Regions from separate parts of the Streptomyces sp. EDA2-14 genome, predicted to be linked through region 2. Evidence: riboswitches for the same ligand, from Rfam matches in the RefSeq annotation. Region 2 holds a riboswitch; each other region holds the start of a gene.
What was found. A riboswitch is a leader RNA that binds a small molecule or an ion and turns the genes downstream of it on or off. The one in region 2 is predicted to bind cobalamin.
Positions count from the first base shown of each region.

Region 1: linked by a shared signal. The riboswitch ahead of ACY34M_RS28945 ((2Fe-2S) ferredoxin domain-containing protein) and the one ahead of ACY34M_RS37680 (ABC transporter substrate-binding protein) in region 2 are both predicted to bind cobalamin.
Region 3: linked by a shared signal. The riboswitch ahead of ACY34M_RS29140 (ribonucleoside-diphosphate reductase subunit alpha) and the one ahead of ACY34M_RS37680 (ABC transporter substrate-binding protein) in region 2 are both predicted to bind cobalamin.
Region 4: linked by a shared signal. The riboswitch ahead of ACY34M_RS31415 (ABC transporter substrate-binding protein) and the one ahead of ACY34M_RS37680 (ABC transporter substrate-binding protein) in region 2 are both predicted to bind cobalamin.

Region 1 covers NZ_JBUEGE010000014.1:206,127-211,388, forward strand. The annotation lists gene ACY34M_RS28935 (ABC transporter substrate-binding protein) at 1-198, opposite strand, end outside; gene metE (5-methyltetrahydropteroyltriglutamate--homocysteine S-methyltransferase) at 345-2,663, opposite strand; cobalamin riboswitch at 2,826-3,051, opposite strand; cobalamin riboswitch at 3,157-3,279, shown strand; gene ACY34M_RS28945 ((2Fe-2S) ferredoxin domain-containing protein) at 3,341-3,727, shown strand; gene ACY34M_RS28950 ((2Fe-2S)-binding protein) at 3,757-4,431, shown strand; gene ACY34M_RS28955 (cation-translocating P-type ATPase) at 4,492-5,262, shown strand, end outside.
Region 2 covers NZ_JBUEGE010000025.1:101,804-107,065, reverse strand. The annotation lists gene ACY34M_RS37690 (ABC transporter permease) at 1-535, opposite strand, end outside; gene ACY34M_RS37685 (ABC transporter permease) at 535-1,482, opposite strand; gene ACY34M_RS37680 (ABC transporter substrate-binding protein) at 1,487-2,992, opposite strand; cobalamin riboswitch at 3,081-3,294, opposite strand; gene ACY34M_RS37675 (class I SAM-dependent methyltransferase) at 3,453-4,268, opposite strand; gene ACY34M_RS37670 (prephenate dehydratase) at 4,391-5,236, opposite strand.
Region 3 covers NZ_JBUEGE010000015.1:17,464-22,725, reverse strand. The annotation lists gene ACY34M_RS29165 (carbon starvation CstA family protein) at 1-151, shown strand, start outside; gene ACY34M_RS29160 (YbdD/YjiX family protein) at 120-323, shown strand; gene ACY34M_RS29155 (DUF3311 domain-containing protein) at 448-714, shown strand; gene mctP (monocarboxylate uptake permease MctP) at 711-2,339, shown strand; gene ACY34M_RS29145 (GNAT family N-acetyltransferase) at 2,443-2,955, shown strand; cobalamin riboswitch at 3,018-3,148, shown strand; gene ACY34M_RS29140 (ribonucleoside-diphosphate reductase subunit alpha) at 3,276-5,262, shown strand, end outside.
Region 4 covers NZ_JBUEGE010000017.1:105,211-110,472, reverse strand. The annotation lists gene ACY34M_RS31430 (L-threonylcarbamoyladenylate synthase) at 1-318, shown strand, start outside; gene ACY34M_RS31425 (ABC transporter ATP-binding protein) at 320-1,096, opposite strand; gene ACY34M_RS31420 (FecCD family ABC transporter permease) at 1,093-2,139, opposite strand; gene ACY34M_RS31415 (ABC transporter substrate-binding protein) at 2,136-3,164, opposite strand; cobalamin riboswitch at 3,228-3,428, opposite strand; gene ACY34M_RS31410 (GntR family transcriptional regulator) at 3,442-4,119, opposite strand; gene ACY34M_RS31405 (CaiB/BaiF CoA transferase family protein) at 4,371-5,262, shown strand, end outside.

The DNA.
Region 1 (5,262 bases), on a different contig from region 2:
CGGTCTGTCGTAGGTGGTCTTCACACCGCAGTTGTCGACGGTGACGGGGAAGCCCTCGGCGGTCGACGCCGCGGCCTCGGGATCCTTGGCGCTCCCGGCGTCCGCTCCGGACGGACCGCAGCCGGCAGTGAGCGTGATCGCGGACAGCGCCGCGACGGTGGCCACGAGCCGCGCCGCGAAGCGCCGTCGGCGGGACACATGAGGTGCAAGGGAAGGGGAAGGGTTCGGGGCGTCGTCGTAACGGGCGTACACGTAAAGCCTCCTGCGGAGCCCGCGCTCCTCGCGATGGGGCCGCGGGCCGGGGCACGGCAGGTGCCCGGGCCCGCGGTTCGGTGTGGGGTGGATCAGGCGGTGCCGAGGTCCGCGCGCACGGTCCGTGCCGCGGTCACCAGGTTCTCCAGCGCGGCGCGCGTCTCGGGCCAGCCGCGGGTCTTCAGCCCGCAGTCCGGGTTGACCCACAGCCGTTCGGCGGGGATGGCCTCAAGTCCCTTACGCAGAAACGCGGATGCCTCCTCGGCGCTCGGTACGCGCGGGGAGTGGATGTCGTAGACACCGGGGCCCGCCTCGCGCGGGTAGCCGTGCTCGGCGAGCTCGTGCGCGACCTGCATGTGGGAGCGGGCGGCCTCCAGGCTGATGACATCGGCGTCGAGGTCGTCGATGGCCCGGATGATGTCACCGAACTCCGCGTAGCACATGTGTGTATGGATCTGGGTGTCCGGACGCACGCCCGAGGTGGTCAGGCGGAACGCCTCGGTGGCCCAGTCGAGATAGGCGGCACGGTCAAGGGCGCGCAGCGGCAGTGTCTCGCGCAGCGCGGGCTCGTCGACCTGGATGACCGACGTGCCGCTCGCCTCCAGGTCGGCGACCTCGTCGCGCAGGGCGAGGGCGACCTGCCGTGCGGTGTCGCCGAGCGGCTGGTCGTCGCGGACGAAGGACCAGGCGAGCATGGTGACGGGCCCGGTGAGCATGCCCTTGACGGGACGGTCGGAGAGCGATTGGGCGTACGACGTCCAGCGCACCGTCATCGGTTCGGAACGGGAGATGTCGCCCGCGAGGACCGGCGGGCGGACGTAGCGCGTGCCGTACGACTGCACCCAGCCGTGCCGCGTGGCCAGGTAGCCGGTGAGCTGCTCGGCGAAGTACTGCACCATGTCGCCGCGTTCGGGCTCGCCGTGCACGAGGACGTCGATCCCCGCCTTCTCCTGGAAGGAGACGACCTCGCGGATCTCGCTCCTGACACGGTCCTCGTAGCCCGCGGTGTCGAGGCGCCCGGCGCGCAGTTCGGCGCGGGCGGTGCGCAGTTCAGTGGTCTGCGGGAACGACCCGATGGTGGTGGTCGGCAGCAGCGGCAGGCCGAGGAGCGCGCGCTGGGCGGCGGCCCGTTCGTCGTACGGCTGCGAGCGGCGGGTGTCGGAGTCGGTGACGGCGGCGGCGCGGGCACGGACGGCCGGGTCCCTGGTGATCGGCGAGGTGGCGCGGGAGCTCAGTGCGGCCCGGTTTCCCGCGAGTTCGGCCGTGATGGTGTCGATGCCGCCGGCCAGCCCCCTGGCGAGGGTGACCACTTCGTCGGTCTTCTGGCGGGCGAAGGCGAGCCAGCGCAGGATCTGCGGCTCGATGTCCCGCTCCAGGGACGCGTCGAGCGGGACGTGGAGCAGCGAGCAGGAAGGCGCGACGTCGACCCGGTCGGCGAGGCCGAGCAGGGTGCCGAGCGTGACGAGGGACCTCTCCAGGTCGTTGACCCAGACGTTGCGGCCGTCCACCACACCGGCGACCAGCCGCTTCCCGGGCAGCCCGCCGACCGCGGCGAGCGCGTCCAGGTTGGCGGCGGCCGGGCCGGTGAAGTCGAGGGCGAGGCCGTCGACCGGGGCCTTGGCCAGCACCGGCAGCGCGTCACCGAGTCGGTCGAAGTACGTGCCGACCAGGAGCTTCGGACGGTCGGTGAGGGCGCCGAGGTCGCGGTAGGCGCGGGCGGCGGCGTTCAACTCGGCCGGGGTGCGGTCCTGGACCAGGGCCGGCTCGTCGAGTTGCACCCACCGGGCCCCGGCCGCCCGCAGATCGGCGAGCACCTCCCCGTACACCGGCAGCAGCCGGTCGAGCAGGGTCAACGGGTCGAAGTCGGCCGCGACACCGGGCGCGGGCTTGGCGAGCAGCAGATACGTGACGGGTCCGACCAGCACAGGACGGGCGGCCAGACCGAGCGCGACGGCCTCCCGCAGCTCCGCGACCTGCTTGGCGGAGTCGGCGGCGAACACCGTGTCCGGACCCAACTCCGGCACCAGATAGTGGTAGTTGGTGTCGAACCACTTGGTCATCTCCAGCGGTGCGACGTCCTGCGTGCCACGCGCCATGGCGAAGTAGCCGTCCAGCGCGTCGGCGTCGACCTGGGCGCGGTGTCGCCGCGGGACGGCGCCGACCATGACGGTGGTGTCGAGGACGTGGTCGTAGTACGAGAAGTCGCCGGTGGGGACTTCGCCGATGCCGGCGTCGGCGAGCTCGCGCCAGTTGGCGCGGCGCAGGTCGGCGGCCGTGGAACGGAGATCGTCGGCGGTGCGGCGGCCCTTCCAGTACCCCTCGATCGCCTTCTTGAGTTCGCGGTCGCGTCCCTGGCGGGGGTAGCCGTACACGGTGGCCCGTGCTGCCGCCGCCGCGGTGTTGGTGGTCACGGAGTTCTCCTTCGAGACGTATCCCTGAGATCCCGCAGACCCGTGCGGCGCGAAGGAGTGGCACGACCGGCGGTCACGACCCGGCACGCGATGGCGCGGTCGTCCGCTCGGTGTGCACGCCGACCCGCCCACGAGGTCACCGGGATGTCCGTGCACGTGTCGTCCGCGCACGGGCAGATGGCAGGTCTTCGGACTCGTGGGCGCGTCCCGTACAGGTACGGAACTTCTACTGGCCGTCGCTTCCCGGGTCCCCTGTCGCGGGGCCCAGTGCGTATGACGGCGGTCGTTCCCACTCACCGCTGCGGGGCAGTCCCGGATTCCCACCGGGTTCCCTCTTGCGACGCATCCCGCCTGGCGGACGGGGCGAACCAGCTGCGTGCGCAACCCTACGGCCCCGCGCTCACGCCTGGCCACAGGGGGCCACAACTCGGCTGCGGCCCAAGGGCCGTGGCACACATGGCAGGATGGCCGAGGACATGGGCGACGGCGGCCCGAGGAAACCGGTGCGAATCCGGTGCGGTACCGCCACTGTGATCGGCGAGCGGATCCCGACGCGCCACTGCCCCGCAAGGGTGGGAAGGCCGGGACGAGCACGGACCCGAGAGCCAGGAGACTCACGCTGTCGCCCCCTCGAAGCGATCCGGGGCGGAACTCCCCGGCAAGAGGAGGGACGCGGCATGCCTGAACGGCTCGCGGACGAAGTGAGCACGGCGGCGGACCGCGCGGTCGCGTGCAGGGTGGTCGTGTGCCGTGACTGCTGCTGCGGCACCGTCAAGGTCGCCGGCGATCACGCGGCGCAGAAGGCGCGGCTCCGGGAGGTCGCGCCGGTGCGGATCTCCGAGTGCCTGGACGTGTGCGAGCAGGCCAACGTCGTCGTGGTGCAGCCCTCCGCCGCCGGTCGGGCGGCCGGCGCACGACCGGTGTGGCTCGGCCTGGTCAACGACTCCGACGCCACCGAGGACATCGCGCGGTGGGTGAGCGCCGGAGGGCCGGGAGTCGCGCCCCGGCCCGAGATCCTCGACCTGTACCTCATCGACCGGCCGCGCCGCGCCACGGCATCGTGAGCGCCCAAGTGTCCGGAGAGCCGGAAGAGGTGTCTACGGAGGAAGTGGCCGAGGTGCTGCGGGATGTGGCGCGGATCGGCGGTTTCTTCGCCCTTGATGTGGGCCGGGCGCCGGGCGAGCACGCTGCCGCCGACACCGATGGGCCCAGTCACGCGGGGTTCGCCGCCCGGGCCCGGACGGTCAACGAGCGCTACGCATCCCCCGAGGCCCGGATCGGTGTCTCGATCGCCCATCTGGGACTCGCGGCCCGGCTCTGGTCACCCGTCCTGGCCTGCGCCCTCGTGCACGGAATCGTGCCGACGATGCGCACCGTGGAGTGGGCGGGCGACGGCTCGGCCCTCCGCCTGGCCGAGCCGCGGGGGCTACGTGTCCCGGGGCTGCCCGCGCTCGCCGACGCCGTGCACGGGCAGGTCGAGGGAGCCCTCGAACGGATCGAGGACGGTCTCACCGTGAAGACGGCGCCGCGCCTGCTGGCGGGCAACTCCGCGTCGGCCCTTGTCGGTTCGGCGGCGCAACTGCTCAGGTCACGGCCGGGCCTGCGGACGGCGGTCACGGACCTGACGCAGACCCTGCTCGACACGGGCCGGCTGCGCGGCACCGGCCGCATCACCGGCCCGGAGCTGACGTTCCGGCGCCGCAGCTGCTGCCTGTACTACCGGGCGCCGGGCGGCGGGAAGTGCGGGGACTGCTGCTTGGTGCGATGACCGGCCGCGGGGGAGTACGGACAACGCGACAGCGCACCTGTCCCATTGTTCACTGGGACCATGTCCAGCAGCGCGGCCACGAGTCATCCGGACCCCGCAGGCGAGGATGCGGCGGTGCCGTGGTCCCTGCCGGTGCCGGCGGTGCTGGAGCGGTACGACACCTCCGCCGACGGACTCACCCGGGTGGAGGCAGCGCGGCGGCTCGCCGACAGCGGGCCCAACCGCCTCGCGCCACCCGCCCCGACCCCGCTGTGGCGGCGGATCCTCGCCCAGTTCCAGGACGTCCTGATCTACGTCCTGCTCGGCTCCGCCGTGCTGAAGGCGCTGCTCGGCGACTGGGTGGACTTCTCCGTCATCCTCGCCGTCGCCGTGATCAACGCCGTGATCGGCCTGGTGCAGGAGGGCCGGGCGGAGAAGGCGCTGAACGGGATCCGGTCGATGCTCTCCGTCATGGCGCACGCCCGGCGCGACGGGGCGTGGGTCGAGGCGGACGCGGAGGAGCTCGTGCCGGGGGACGTGGTGCGGCTGCGGTCGGGCGACCGGGTCCCCGCCGACCTGCGGCTCCTGGAGTCCACCGGGCTGCGCGCCGACGAGGCCGCCCTGACCGGCGAGTCGCTGCCGGCCGCCAAGCACGTGGATCCGGTGGACGCGGACGCGGGCGTGGGGGACCGCACCCCGATGCTGTTCTCCGGCACGCTGATCTCGGCGGGCACCGGCACCGGCGTCGTCGTCGCCACCGGCGCGGACACCGAGATCGGCCGTATCCAGACGATGATCGACCAGGTGGACTCGCTGGAGACACCGCTCTCCCGGACCCTCGCGTCCTTCGGG
Region 2 (5,262 bases):
AGCCGTGCCCCTGCATCCGCAGGGCCTCGACGACCGTACGGGAGCCGGGGGCGAGGGCCGCACCTCGTACCAGGCGTGCAACGGCGGGGACTTGGAGCACCCCGGCGACGGTCATCAGCCACAACCAGTGGCGGTGGCCGGTCGCCGCCAGTGTCATCAGCACCAGCAGGCCGGGGAAGGCGAGGAGCAGGTCCAGGGTGCGCATCACCGTCTCGTCGACGAGGCGACTTGGGCCCGCCGCGAGCAGGCCCAGCGGAACCCCGAGCACCGTCCCCACCACGAGTGCGGCCAGGGCGCTGCCCACCACCGACGCGCCGCCGCGCAGCACGAGCGCGAGCACGTCGCGGCCCAGCACGTCCGTGCCCAGCGGATGCCCCGCGCCGGGAGCCTGCGACGGCAGCGCGCCCGGCCGGGGCGCCTCGGACCCGGCCACCAACGGGCCGAGCAGGGCGAGCAGTACGGGAACGCCCAACGCGATCAGGGCGATCCACGGTCGGCGCCCGACCGGCGTCCCGGTCCCGGTGACGGTCGCCATCACGCCGTCACCTCGCGGCGGGGAGCGAGGCGGTGTGCGACCAGGTCGCCCAGCAGATTCACGATCACGGCCGTACCGGCGAACAGCAGCGCGTACGTCTGCACTTGGGGCAGGTCACGGTTCTGGACCGCCTCGACGAAACCGTTGCCGAGGCCGCTGAATCCGAACACGGCCTCCACCAGTACGGCGCCGCCGAGGAGCCCTTCCACGCAGCGGGCGTACTGCTGCGCCGCCGGGCCGAGCGCTCCCGGCAGTACGTGTCGCAGCACCACGGTCCGCTCGCGTACGCCGAGGAGCCGCAGGTGTTCGGCGACCGCGCCGTGCCGCTCCGCCGCGACCCCGACGCGTATCTGCCGTGCCAGATCGCACACGTGACGTGCCGTCAGTACGACGACCGGCAGCACCAGGGCGGCGGGCTGCGCGAGCAGTGCGCCCGTGTCCATGCCGACGGCGGTGGCGGGCAGCAGGCCTGCCCACAATGACAGCGAGGCGACCAGCAGCAGCCCGAGCACGAACTCCGGTACCGCGTGCAGCACAACCGCCGCCGCGTTCAGGGCGCGGTCCACGCGGCTGCCCTCGCGCAGGCCCGACACCGTGCCGACGAGCGGGGCGAGCACGGTGACGAGGACCAGCGCCGGGAGGCCGATCAGGAGCGTCACACCGACACGGCGGCCGATGTCGTCGCCGACCGGGAGTCCGGTGGTGAGGGACTGCCCCGGCTCGCCGGTGAGCAGGTGCCCGAGCCAGTGTCCGAAGCGGGTCCAGGCCGGTTCGTCGAGACCCAACTGCTCGCGCAGCGCCGTGACTTGTTCGGGGGTGCCGAGTTCACCGCGGAGCACGTCCGCCGTGTCGCCGGGCAGCAGCGTACCGACGGCGAACACGGCGACGAGCACCACCAGGCACTGCACGAGGGCGAGCAGGCAGCGTCGGGCGATGTAGGCGCGCACGCCGTCAGCCGACGCGGACGCGGTCGAAGCGGGCCCAGTCGTGCGAGTTCGGTGGCGCGGCGCGCAGGCCGCTCACCGTGCGGGCGATGGCGTCGTTGGCGTCGGAGAACGCCCACACCAGAAGTCCTGACTCCTCGCGGGCGATCTTCTGGGCGCGCGCGAGCAGGTGCAGCCGCTCCTGTTCGTCGCGGGTGGTGCGGGCCCGGTCCAGGAGGGTGTCGAACTTCTTCGAGGCGTACTGGGTCTGGTTGCGGGCGGCCCCGCCGCGCACCCGCTGCTGCAGGAAGTCGGAGACGGGCAGGGTGGAGGTCGTGTTGAAGGCGGCCACCCCCTTGGTCCTGATCTCGCTGAAGTAGGTACTGGAGGCGCGGGTGTTGGCGGACACCTTCAGGCCCACTTCGCGCAGTTGCCGTGCCATCAGCTCGACGGCCGGTTCCCAGGCGGCGTCGACGGAGCTGGTCTCCACGGTGACGCGCAGCCCGTGGGCGCCCGCCTCCTTGACGAGCCTGCGGGCCTCGTCGACATCGCGCTCGCGGGGCTTGAGGTCGTCCGGGTAGCCGCGCAGGCCGAGCCCGAACAGGTCGTTGCCGGTCTCACCGTGCCCGGCGAGCGCGATCCGGACCAACGCCTCGCGGTCGATGCCCAGTTGCACGGCGCGTATCAGGCGGGAGTCGTCGAACGGCTTGCGTCCCGTGCGCAGGAGCAGTTGCTGCGCGGTCGCGCGCTTCGCGGTCAGCAGTCGCGTGGAGCCGTCCTTCTTCAACCGCTCCACGGAGGCTCCGGCCATGTCGGCCCCGTAGTGCACCTGCCCGGACAGCAGGGCGTTGAGCCGCGCCGACTCCTCGTTCGCGGGGACGATCTCCAGCTCGGCGATGTGCGGGGCGCCGTCCCAGTGGTCCGCCCAGCGCCGGTAGCGGGCAGTGCCGCCGGGCGTGAACGAGACGTAGGTGAAGGGCCCGGAGCCGACCGGCTTGCGGAAGTCGGTCGTCCCGTCGGGGACGATCTCGGTACCGGGGCCCGCGAAGACGGTGGGGAACTCGAAGTTCGGTGCCTTCAGGACCAGCACGACATCGCGCGCGCCGTCGGCCTTGCTGGCGGTGAAGTCGATCGCGGAGAGCAGCACCTGCGAGGGCGAGCCGGTCTTGGGGTCGGCGGCGCGACGGTAGCTGTAGAGAACGTCCTTGGCCGTGACCGGCTTTCCGTCGTGGAACTGTGCCGCGCGCAGACGGACGCGCCACCGCGTGCCGGACGCGTCGCTCTCCCAGGACTCCGCGAGCCGCTTGCGGACCGACATGTCGTCCGCGTACGTGCCGAGGGTGTCGTACAGGGCCTTGGCGCGCGCCTGGTCGACGAAGTTCGGGGCGACGTGCGGGTCCAGCGTCTCCCCGGATCCGCCGGAGGTGAACGCCGCGCGGAACCGGTCGCCGCCTCCGCCGTCCTTCGTGTCACCGCCGCAGCCGCTGAGCAGACCGGTGCCGGCCAGTGCCAGGGCGCCCCCTCCTGCCAGCACGCCACGCCTGCCAGGTTGCGATCGCCGCTCCGGTTGCGTCCGGACATGCGTCGTCACATCGATCCTCTCCGGGGTGTCCTCGCCCCTGCTGTTGGACCGACGACGGGTCAGTCTCCTGGCTCCCGGATCGCCGCTCGCCTCCGCCTTCCCGTCCGCTCGCGCGGGCAGTGGCGTGCGGGAGGATCGCTTCCCGGTCACAGTGGCGGGACCGCGCCGGATTCACACCGGCTTCCTGGCCCCCGTCGCCTCGTGCGCCCATTGTGGCGCACGTGGCAAGAGACACCTGTACCCGGTGGGCGTCACACGACGGCCGTCTTCCGGTGGCGGCAGAACACCTCTCCCGCCGCGTACCAGATCGCCCCCCCTGCACGATGGGCGTCATGCGCCGGTCGCTGCCTTCCGGACCAGGCTGTTCAGGTCCTCCACGGAGGCCGGACCGAAGTCCAATTCGTCATGAGGGTCAGGCCCGCCCGTGTGCAATCAGGGCCGCATGAGGCAGGACCAGTGCGCCGTCCGGGTCGGTGAACTCCGCGCACAGTGAATCGAAGTGGTGCCTGATCTCGTCGATGACCGCCGAGGGCTGGCTCGTCACGATCTGGCCGATCGTCGCCACTCCGGCGGCCGGTCCGCTCCACCATTCCTCGGGCGTCGTCCGGTGGTCCCAGGTCACGGTGTCACTGACGACGTCCTTCAGACCCGCCTCGCCGAGCAACGCTGCGAAGCCTTGTTCCGTACGCAGGAAGTCGTCCCCGGGGGCGAGACCCGGCAGGTGTGCGGGGCGGGTGACGCCTGCCGCCTCGACGGCTCGCCCCAGGAGCGTCTGCCCGGAGGCGGCGGGAACTCCCCAGATGGTGACGGCTGTCCGCCCGCCGGGACGCGTCACCCGGCGCAGCTCCGTCAGGGCTTCCCGAGGTTGCCCGACGTGGTTGAGGACGAAGTTCCCGATCACGGCGTCGAACTCGTCGTCCGCGAAGGGGAGATGGGGCAGCGCGGCGAGCCGTACGTCGGCGTCGGGAGCCGCCGGCGCGGCCCGCGCGACCATGCCGGGTTCGGCATCCACCGCCGTCACCTTCGCTCCCCGCCCACAGGCGAGCGCGGCAGCGGTGCCCGTGCCCGTCCCCACGTCGAGAACCCGCACGCCCGCCCCGACCCGCACCCCGGCAGCGTCGAGGAGTCCGGGCACCGGATATGCGCAGAGCTTGGCGAAACTCGCGGCATAGGCATCGGCGCGCCCCGCCCACGTCCGCCGCTCGGACTCGTCGAACGCCGTCTGCACCGCTCGTCCCCTCCCCCGGAGCGGCGTCCGCCGCACCGACAATCCCGCCGTGCCGACGCCAACCCATGAGTGATCAACGGGGGCCGGAGATCGGAAACCCGCACCCACCACGGCCCGCCACCTCACACGTTCCGCTCCCCCAGCCGGTGCGGATGTGCCGGGTACACGCCGAGGACGCGCACCTCGGACGAGAAGAAGCGCAGTTCCTGGAGCGCGAGGGCCATACGTGGTTCGTCGGGGTGGCCCTCGATCTCGACGTAGAAGCAGCTCGGGTTGAGGCCCGCGCCCATCTGATAGCTCTCGATCTTGGTGAGGTTCACCCCGCTGCTGGCGAAGCCGCCGAGCGCTTTGTACAGGGCGCTCGGGATGTTCCGTACGGCGAAGAACAGGCTCGTCATGGTCGGCCCGCCGGACACGGGGGCGAAATCGGCGTCACGGGACAGGATGACGAACCGCGTGGTGTTGTCCGGGTTGTCCTCGACGCCCTCCTGCAACACGTCGAGACCGTAGTGCCCGGCCGCGGCCGGCGGGGCGAGCGCCGCGTGCCGGGGGTCGTTCAGCTCCGCCACCTCGCGGGCGGACCCGGCGGTGTCGTCGCTGACGTGCGTGCGCCAGCCGCCCGCGCGCAGAAGCTTTCGGCACTGCCCCAGGGCATGCACGTGGCTGCGGACGCACTCCACGCCGTCGAGCGACGCCCCCGGCACCCCCATGAGGTCGAAGCGGATGGCGTGGAAGTACTCGCCGACGACGAACAGGCCGGACTCCGGGAGGAGGTGGTGCACGTCGGCGACGCGACCGGCCGTGGAGTTGTCCACCGGGATCACCGCCAGGTCGGCGGAGCCCAACGTCACCGCGTCCAGCGCCTGTTCAAAGCTCACGCAGGGCAGTTCCGTGCTCCCCGGGAACAACGTCTGGGCGACGGTCGCCGAATTGGAGGCGTGTTCGCCTTGGTACGCGATGCTGGTCACAGGGGTTCACTTCCGGTGGGTGGGCC
Region 3 (5,262 bases), on a different contig from region 2:
CGTGAAGCACGTACGGAACCCGCAGGCGTCGAAGCTGAGCGAGGCGCCGTACGTCGAGTCCACGCTGGTGGCACCGGCCGGGCTCGTCCCCACACAGGAGGAGAAGGCGGAGGCGCGCGATGCCGGCGTCGGCAGTACTACGGGTGGCTAGGTATGTGCGCTGGTTCGTCCGGGAGTTGACGGACGAGAGCGGCTACGAGCGGTACGTGGCGCATCTCGGGGAGACCCACCCCGGTGCGCCCGTGCCGACTCGGCGCGACTTCGAGCGCATGCGGACGGATCGGCAGGAAGCGGATCCCCGGCAGGGGTTCCGCTGCTGCTGAACAGGGGTGCGGGCACGTCCGTTATCCGGACAGGGGTTCCATAGATCAAGACTCTCGCCTAGATTCCGCACGTTGAAACTGAGACGAGTGGGATCTCTGATCCGCGAGGGGAACGGAACCGCGAATGTCCGATGCGCCTGAAGTGAAACAACCGGTGGTCACGCCGGTGCGCGTGATCATTGCACTCTGTCTGGTCGCACCGTTCGTCGCGATGCTCTGGGTCAGCTCCTACGCCAAGGTCGAACCGACGCTGATCGGCGTCCCGTTCTTCTACTGGTACCAGATGCTCTGGGTGCTCGTCTCGACCGCGCTCACGATGATCGCGTACAAGCTGTGGCAGCGCGACCAGCGTGCCCGCAAGTCTGCTCAGTCGGCTGGAGGCCAGGCGTGAACGGCGGCGTCAACGGTGTCGCGCTCACCGTCTTCATCATCTTCTTCGTGGCCGTCACGGTCATGGGCTTCCTCGCCGCGCGCTGGCGCAAGGCCGAGAACGAGGCGTCCCTCGACGAATGGGGTCTGGGCGGCCGCTCGTTCGGCACCTGGATCACGTGGTTCCTGCTCGGTGGCGACCTCTACACCGCGTACACGTTCGTCGCCGTTCCCGCGGCGATCTACGCGGCCGGCGCCTCCGGCTTCTTCGCCGTGCCCTACACGATCCTCGTGTACCCGCTGATCTTCACCTTCCTGCCGCGCCTGTGGTCGGTCTCGCACAAGCACGGGTACGTGACCACCTCGGACTTCGTGCGCGGACGCTTCGGCTCCAAGGGGCTCTCGCTCGCGGTCGCGGTCACCGGCATCCTCGCCACGATGCCGTACATCGCGCTCCAACTGGTCGGCATCCAGGCCGTGCTCGACGTGATGGGCGTCGGCGGCGGCGAGAACACCAACTGGTTCATCAAGGACCTGCCGCTGCTGATCGCCTTCGGCGTGCTCGCCGCGTACACGTACTCCTCGGGTCTGCGGGCCCCCGCGCTGATCGCGTTCGTCAAGGACACCCTGATCTACATCGTGATCGCGGTGGCCATCATCTACATCCCGATCAAGCTGGGCGGCTTCGACGACATCTTCGCCGCGGCGAGCGACAAGTTCGACGCCGCGAACGAGGCGGCGGGCAAGCCCGTCGCCGGACTCGCGCCGGGCTCCTCGGGTACGTGGACGTACGCGACGCTCGCGCTCGGCTCCGCCCTGGCGCTGTTCATGTACCCGCACTCGATCACGGCGACGCTCTCCTCCAAGAGCCGCAACGTGATCCGCCGCAACACCACGATCCTGCCGCTGTACTCGCTGATGCTGGGCCTGCTCGGGCTGCTCGGGTTCATGGCGATCGCGGCCGGGATCAAGGTGCAGAACGGGCAGTTGGCGATCCCGCAGCTGTTCGAGGACATGTTCCCGGACTGGTTCACGGGTGTCGCGTTCGCCGCCATCGGCATCGGCGCGCTGGTCCCCGCGGCCATCATGTCCATCGCCGCGGCGAACCTGTTCACGCGCAACATCTACAAGGACTTCATCAAGCCGAACGCGACGGCCGCGCAGGAGACCAAGGTCTCCAAGCTGGTCTCGCTCCTGGTGAAGGTGGGCGCGCTCGCCTTCGTCCTCACCATGGACAAGACCGTCGCGATCAACTTCCAGCTGCTGGGCGGCATCTGGATCCTGCAGACCTTCCCGGCCCTGGTCGGCGGCCTGTTCACGCGCTGGTTCCACCGGTGGGCGCTGCTCGCCGGCTGGGCGGTCGGCATGGTCTACGGCACGCTCGCCGCGTGGGGCGTCGCCTCGCCGACGCAGGCGCACTTCGGCGGCTCGTCGGCGGAGATCCCGGGCATCGGCCAGATCGGCTACATCGGCACGACGGCGTTCGTCCTGAACGTCGTCGTCACCGTCGTCCTCACCTTCGTCCTGAAGGCCGTGAAGGCCCCGGACGGCGTCGACGAGACGTCCGCCGAGGACTACACGGCCGACGCCGGCGACAAGGGCGTGCAGGTCGAGCTGCCGAAGGTCGGCGCGGAGACCGGCCACTAGGCGCGCGCACGCGACCGGTGTCGGGCCCCTCCCCGCGGAGGGGCCCGACACATTTTCCGGAAAGCGTTGCCACCGGTGCCGCGGGTCGCGTAACCATGGCGTCGTGATCAGAACTGTGCGCCCCGATGAGTACGCCGTGCTAGGCGAGTTGAGTGCCCGCGCCTACCTGGGCAGCGGCCTCCTCGCGTTCGGCGAGAACGACTGGTACGCGGCCGAGCTGCGCGACGTCGAGAAGCGCGCGCGGACGGCCGAGGTGCTCGTCGCCGAGGCCCCGGACGGCCGGCTCGTCGGCAGCGTCACCTACGTCGGCTCGCACGACCACGAGTACGCGGAGATCGCCCGCCCCTCCGAGGCCGAGTTCCGGATGCTCGCGGTCGACGTCGAGGCGCGCGGGAAGGGCGTCGGCGAGGCGCTCGTGCGCGCCGTGGTCGAGCGGGCCCGCGCGGCGGGCAAGACGGCCGTGGTGCTGTGCACGCAGCCGCTGGCGACCGCCTCGCACCGCCTCTACGAGCGCCTCGGCTTCACCCGGATCCCGGACCGCGACTGGGCCCCGATCCCGGAAGTGGTGCTACGGGCGTACGAGTTGCGGCTGACGGCGCAGGCGCCGACGGGCTGAGGGCGCGGGACGCCACCGCCACGCCGACACAACATATGGGGCTGACGCGAAAGCCCGACACAACATGTATGCTCGCTCTCGCTGTCGCCGCAGGGGAATCCGGTGCGAATCCGGAACTGTCCCGCAACGGTGTGCGTAGGCGTACAAAAGCGCCCACGCGAGTCCGATGACCTGTCGACGGTACGCCCGAGCCGTCCGGCCCGGGCGTCGACGACGTCCGGGCCTCGCGGAAAGGGCCGGTGGACGAGGGCCCGCCATCGCGCGCCCGCGCTGCCACCTCCTCCCCGCAGGCCTCGAGCCGAGCGAGGGAGAGCCTCCACGTGACCATCGCGCCCGCCGAACCGGTCTCAGCCGCCCCCGAGGACGGCCCGGGTGCAGCCCTGCTGCGCACCCTGACCGAGCTGACCGCCGACCTCCCCGACGCCGACCCCGGCCGGATCGCGGCCGCCGCGCTGCGCGGCCGCTCGGCGCGGGCCGATGAGGCCGAGCTGCGCGATCTCGCCACCGAGGCCGCGGCCGGGCTGATCTCCGAGGACCCCGCCTACTCCCGGCTCGCCGCTCGCCTGCTCACCCGCTCCATCGCCGCCGAGGCCGCCTCGCAGGGCGTCACGAGCTTCACGGAGTCGATCGCGGTCGGCCACCGCGAGGGCCTGATCGCGGACCGCACGGCCGAGTTCGCGCGGGTGCACGCGGCGCGCCTCGACGCGCTGATCGACGTGGCGGGCGACGACCGCTTCGGCTACTTCGGCCTGCGCACCCTGCACAGCCGCTATCTGCTGCGCCACCCCATCACCCGGCACGTCATCGAGACCCCGCAGCACTTCATGCTGCGCGTCGCCGCGGGCCTGGCGGAGGACACTGCGTTCAATTCAAAGACGGGCGTGCGGGCCCTGGAGGACGTGGCGTCGCTGTACGGCCTGATGAGCCGACTCGACTACCTGCCCTCCTCCCCCACCCTCTTCAACTCCGGCACCCGCCACCCCCAGATGTCGAGCTGCTACCTCCTCGACTCCCCGCTCGACGAGCTCGACTCGATCTACGACCGGTACCACCAGGTGGCCCGCCTCTCGAAGCACGCGGGCGGCATCGGCCTCTCGTACTCCCGCATCCGCAGCCGGGGCTCGCTGATCCGCGGCACGAACGGGCACTCCAACGGCATCGTCCCGTTCCTTAAGACGCTGGACGCCTCGGTCGCCGCCGTGAACCAGGGCGGCCGCCGCAAGGGCGCCGCGGCGGTCTACCTGGAGACCTGGCACTCCGACATCGAGGAGTTCCTGGAGCTGCGCGACAACACCGGTGAGGACGCGCGCCGCACCCACAACCTGAACCTCGCGCACTGGATCCCGGACGAGTTCATGCGCCGGGTCAACGCGGACCAGCCGTGGTCGCTGTTCTCGCCGGCCGACGTGCCCGAGCTCGTCGACCTGTGGGGCGAGGAGTTCGACGCCGCGTACCGGAAGGCCGAGGCCGAGGGGAAGGCCCAGCGGACCATCCCCGCCCGCGATCTGTACGGCCGCATGATGCGCACCCTCGCGCAGACCGGCAACGGCTGGCTGACCTTCAAGGACGCCGCCAACCGCACCGCGAACCAGACGGCGGAGCCCGGCCACACGGTCCACTCCTCCAACCTCTGCACGGAGATCCTGGAGGTGACGGACGACGGGGAGACGGCCGTCTGCAACCTGGGCTCCGTCAACCTCGGCGCGTTCGTGCGGGAGGGCGACATCGACTGGGAGCGGCTCGACGAGACGGTCCGTACGGCCGTCACGTTCCTCGACCGCGTCGTCGACATCAACTTCTACCCGACCGAGCAGGCGGGCCGCTCCAACGCCCGCTGGCGCCCGGTGGGCCTGGGCGCCATGGGCCTCCAGGACGTCTTCTTCAAGCTGCGCCTGCCGTTCGACTCGCCGCGGGCCCGCGAGCTGTCGACCCGGATCGCCGAGCGGATCATGCTCGCCGCGTACGAGGCGTCGGCCGACCTCGCCGAGCGCAACGGTCCCCTGCCCGCCTGGGAGAAGACCCGTACGGCGCGCGGTGTGCTGCACCCCGACCACTACGACGTACAGCTCACGTGGCCGGAGCGCTGGGCGGCGCTGCGGGAACGTATCGCCGAGGTCGGCATGCGCAACTCGCTGCTGCTCGCCATCGCGCCGACCGCGACGATCGCCTCGATCGCCGGCGTCTACGAGTGCATCGAGCCGCAGGTCTCCAACCTCTTCAAGCGGGAGACCCTGTCGGGCGAGTTCCTCCAGATCAACTCGTACCTGATCGACGAACTGAAGGCGCTCGGCGTCTGGGACGCCAAGA
Region 4 (5,262 bases), on a different contig from region 2:
CCCGCCACCCGCGAGGTGCCGCGGCAGTTGCAGCACCCGAAGAAGAAGACCGTCGGAGTGCGCATCCCCGACCACGTGGTCACGCAGGCCCTGCTCACCGAGCTCGGCGAGCCGCTGCTGTCCAGCACGCTGCTGCTGCCCGGCGAGGAGGAGCCGCTCACCCAGGGCTGGGAGATCAAGGAGCGGCTCGACCACGCGGTGGACGCCGTGGTGGACTCCGGCGACTGCGGCACCGTGCCCACCACGGTGATCGACTTCTCCGGCGGCGAGGCCGAGATCGTCCGGCGCGGCGCCGGGGACACCGAACGCTTCGAGTGACTCAGGCGGACGCCGTCGTCCCCAGGTAGCGGATGTGCGGGCGGGCGCCGGGCCGGGTGACCTCGGCGCGCACCCCGTACACGTCCGCGATCAGCTCCTCGGTCAGTACGTCGCCCGGCTTCCCGGCCGCCACCACCCGGCCCTCGCGCAGGACGACGAGCTGGGCGCAGTAGGTGGCGGCCAGGTTCAGGTCGTGCAGGGCGACCACGGACGTGATGTCCAGGGTGCCGATCAGGTCGAGCAGTTCGAGCTGGTGCTGGATGTCGAGGTGGTTCGTCGGCTCGTCGAGCAGCAGCTCGCGCGGCTCCTGGGCCAGGGCCCGCGCGATCTGCACCCGCTGGCGCTCGCCGCCGGACAGCGTGTGCCACAGCCGGTGCGTCCGGTCGGCGAGACCGCTGCGCTCCAGGGCCGAGCGGACCGCCGCCTCGTCCGCCGCCGACGCGCTCTGCCAGGCGCGACGGTGCGGGACCCGGCCCAGGCGCACCACGTCACCGACCGTCAACTCGACCTGCGCGTCCGACTGTTGCTGCACCATGGCGATGCGCCGGGCGGCCTGCCTGCGGCCCACCGAGGCGAGCGGATCCCCGTCGAGGGTGACGACGCCGCTGTCCGGGGCGAGCACCCCGGCGAGCAGCCGCAGCAGGGTCGACTTGCCGGAGCCGTTGGGACCGAGCACCCCGGTGACCGTGCCGGGCTCCGGTGTCAGGCTCACCCCGTCGAGCACCAGGGCCCCGCCCGGCGACCACGACACACGCTCCGCGCGCAGCCCCGCCGTCACCGCACACCCCGGCGGCGGTAGAGCACCAGCACGAACGCCGGCACACCGATCAGTGATGTCACCACACCCACCGGAACCTCCTGCGGTTCGAGCACCGTCCGCGCGACCGTGTCCACCCACACCAGGAACACCGCCCCCGCGAGCGCCGTCACCGGCAGCAGCCGGGCGTGCCCGGGGCCCACCAGGGCGCGCGCCGCGTGCGGCAGCACCAGGCCCACGAAGCCGATCGCCCCCGCCGCGCTCACCAGCGCCGCCGTGAGCAGCGCCGTCACGCACAGCAGCACGATCCGGGTGCGGGCCACCCGGACGCCGAGCGTGGCCGCCGCCTCCGCCCCGAAGGCGAACGCGTCGAGGGCGCGCCCGTACGCCAGGCACACCACGAGCGCGACGGCGAGGACGGCCAGGCACAGCCACACCTCGGTCCAGCCGACCCCGCTGAGCGAGCCGAGCAGCCAGAACAGCACACCGCGCGTCGTCTCCGCGTCCGCAGACGTCAGGACGACGAACGAGGTCAGCGCCGAGAACAGCTGCATCGCCGCGACCCCGCACAGCACCACCCGGTCCGTGCTCCCGCCCAGCGTGTGACTGAGCACAAGGACCAGCGCGAACGAACACACGGCGCCCAGGAACGCGCCGCCCGACACGGACACGGCACCCCCGCCGAGCCCCAGCACGACGACGAGCACGGCGCCGGTCGACGCCCCCGACGAGACACCGAGCACGAACGGATCGGCGAGCGGATTGCGCAGCAGCGCCTGGAGCACCGTGCCGCACACCGCGAGCCCGGCCCCGCACACCGCCGCGAGCAGCGTCCGCGGCAGCCGCAGGTTCCATACGATGCCGTCCCGGATCGGCGAGAGGTCCGAGGTGCCGAGGCCGATCCGGTCGCCGACGGCCGTCCACACGTCGCCGACCCGGATCTGCGCGGGACCGAAGGTGATCGCGAAGGCCACGGAGACACAGAGCGCGGCGAGGCCGGCCGCCCAGGCGAGAGCGGCCCGAACGGAGACGCGAGGGGAGGCCGCCGGATGCGCCGCCGTCATCGCGCGAGCCCGAACTCACGCAGCCCCGCGGCCACCTGCTCCACTCCGTCGACGGTCCGGATGGTCGGGTTCATGGCCTGCCCGCTCAGGCGCACGTACCGCTTCTTCTTCACTGCGGTCAGCTGCTTCGTGACGGGGTTCGACTCCAGGAACCCGATCTTCTGCGCGGCCGACTCCGCCGACTGCGAGCGGCGCGTCAGATCGCCGATGACCAGCACGTCCGGATCGCGCTCCGCGACCGTCTCCCAGTTCACCTGCGGCCACTCCGCGCGCGTGTCGTCGAAGACATTGCGCGCCCCGAGCTCCTTGGTGACGACGCCGGGCGCCCCGCAACACCCCGCCATGTAGGGCGAGTCGGAGTTGGCGAACCAGTACAGGACGTCGACGCCGTGCGCGTCGACACCGGAAGTGGCCTTGTTCACGCGCGACTTGAGCGTCCCGATGAGCTTCTCGCCGCGCTCCTCGACGTCGAAGACGCGCGCCAGGTCCCGGATCTCGCCGTACACGACGTCGAGGCCCAGGGCCTTGGTCCGCACCCCGTCCCCGTCGCCCCCGTTGTCCTTGCCCGCGCAGTCGCTGGGGGAGAGGTACGTGGGCACGCCGAGCTTCTCGAACTCCGCGCGCGGCGCCACTCCGCCCTTGCCGAGGGTGTACGTGAACGAGGCCGCGGCGAAATCCGGTTCGGTGCCGAGGACCTTCTCGAACGACGGGTAGCGGTCGGCGAGGCGCGGCACCTTCGCGTTGTCCTTCGCCAGGTTCTTGAGGACCGGGTCGGTCCAGGTGGCGGTGCCCACCATCCGGTCCGCCAGGCCCAGCGAGAGCATGATCTCCGCGGAGCCCTGGTCGAGGGCGACGGCCCGCTTCGGGGCGTGCTCGACGTGGACCTTCCTGCCGCAATTGGTGAGCGAGACGCCGCCGCCACCGGCGGCGTCGTCCTCGGTCGCGGCAGGCGTGCCGCAGCCGGTGATCAGCAGGGCGAGCGCCAACAGCGGTGTGCATCGGCGGAGCTGACGTGCGAACAGCACGGAGGTTCCTTCGCGTCCAGGGCTCATACGCGGAGCCGGCCTACGGTCCGCCCCCGGGCCACGCGGCTCTGGAGGCCGCCAGCAGGTCTTCGGACTCGGGGTCGGCCGAGCGGAGCGCCTTCCCGGACCGATGTGCCGGCCCAGTGGCAGTGGCTCCGCCCGTCACCCTTACCGCTGCGCGTCAGTTCCGGATTCGCACCGGATTCCCTGACCCGTGTGCGTAGAAAAACGCACAAAGGTACGACTGGCTCGGCGAAACTATCACGCCCGGCGTCGGCTACGCGGAGGGCGGCGTGAAGACCGCTTCCAGCTGGGGGCGGGTCCCGTCCCTGTGGTGGTCCATGAGGGAGACGAGGCGTTCGTGGTCCCGGGCCCGGAGCGCCTCGACCATCTCCGCGTGCTCGTCGACGATCCGCTTCTGCGACAGCGGGTCGTGCAGGAGGTAGGCCCGGTAGCCGTCGCTCAGCTGCCAGACGCGGCGCAGTTCGGCGACGACGAGGTCCAGGCCCGACGCGGTGAACATGCGGAAGTGGAAATCGGAGTTGAGGCGGGCCATGGCGGTGAGGTCGGCGCGGGCCGACGCCTCGGCGATCTGCTCGTTCACGGCGGACAGTCCTTCGAGGGCGGAGGCCGAGAAGGGCGGCAGTCGGCGCAGCACCTCCGCCTCCAGGACCCGCCGCATCAGATAGGTCTGCTCGAACTCGGCCGCGGTCAGTACCTTCACCCGGTACCCGACGTTGCGGACGTGATCGAGGACGCCCTCGCTGGCCAGCACCCGCAACGCCTCGCGGACCGGGGCCCGGCTGACCCCGAGACGCGCGGCCAGCGCCTCCTGGCGCACCGGGCTGCCCGGTGTCAGATCGCGCGCGAACAGCATCGCCCGCAGCTCCTCCACCACCTGGGCCACCGCGCCGGACACCGCGTCCAGCCGCTCCGCCCCCGTCTGAGCCGTCACTGTTGCCTGCCTTCCCGCCGAGGGTTGTCGACTCTAACTCCCCTGAACACGCAGGGGCATTGACATGGTGCCGCACTGTGCGTCAGATTGCATCCAATCTTGCTCGGATGGATGTCCCGTTCGGTAGTGAACGCCCCGATATGAAACCCGACGATGGCTTCAATACACGTCATCGGCGGCCGATTTCAGAGGAGGACTCGGCGATGACGCCGAAGGAACCGGCAGAATCGGTAGACAATTCCGAAGCGGCAGTGGAGACGGCGAGCGGCGGCGGACCCCCTGCGGGCTGGCCGCTCAACGGCGTCCGCGTCGTCGACATCACCTCGACGCTGATGGGCCCGTACTGCACCCTGCTGCTCGCCCAGTGGGGCGCGGACGTCATCAAGGTCGAGCCGCCCGCAGGCGACGTCGTCCGCTACATCGCCGACACCCGGGGCAACGGCATGGGCCCCGCCTTCCTCAACACCAACCGCGGCAAGCGCAGCGTCGCCCTCGACCTCAAGGCGCCCGGCGCCGCGCCCGTCCTCGCCGCACTCGTGGACTCGGCCGACGTCCTCGTGCACAACCTGCGCCCCGCGGCCGCCCGCCGACTCGGGCTCACCGCCGCATCCGCCCTGGAGCGCAACCCGCGCCTCGTCCACTGCGCGTTCCGCGGCTTCGCCGCCGGCGGCCCCGACTCGGACCGGCCCGCCTACGACGACGTCATCCAGGCCGCCGGGGGAGTCGCCGCACTTCAGGGCGGCGACGGCGGAGCGGAGTACGTGCGGCAGGCCGCGGCCGACAAGACGGTCGGCATCTACGGCGCCGCGGCCGTCCTCGCCGCGCTGCACGGCCGCGAGGCCACCGGGCGGGGCCGCGCCGTCGAGGTCCCGATGATGGAGACCATGGCCTCGTTCACCCTGCTCGAACAGCAGGGCGGCCGCGTCTTCGACCCGCCCACGGGCCCCACCGGCTACGCCCGTACCCGCTCCCCGCACCGCCGCCCGTGCCGCACCAAGGACGGCCACCTCGCCGTCATGATCTACACCGACGCCCAGTGGCGGTCCTTCTTCGCCGCGATCGGCCGCCCCGCGCTCGCCGACGACCCGCGCTTTCGCACCATCACGGAGCGCACCGAGCATATCGACACCCTCTACTCGATGG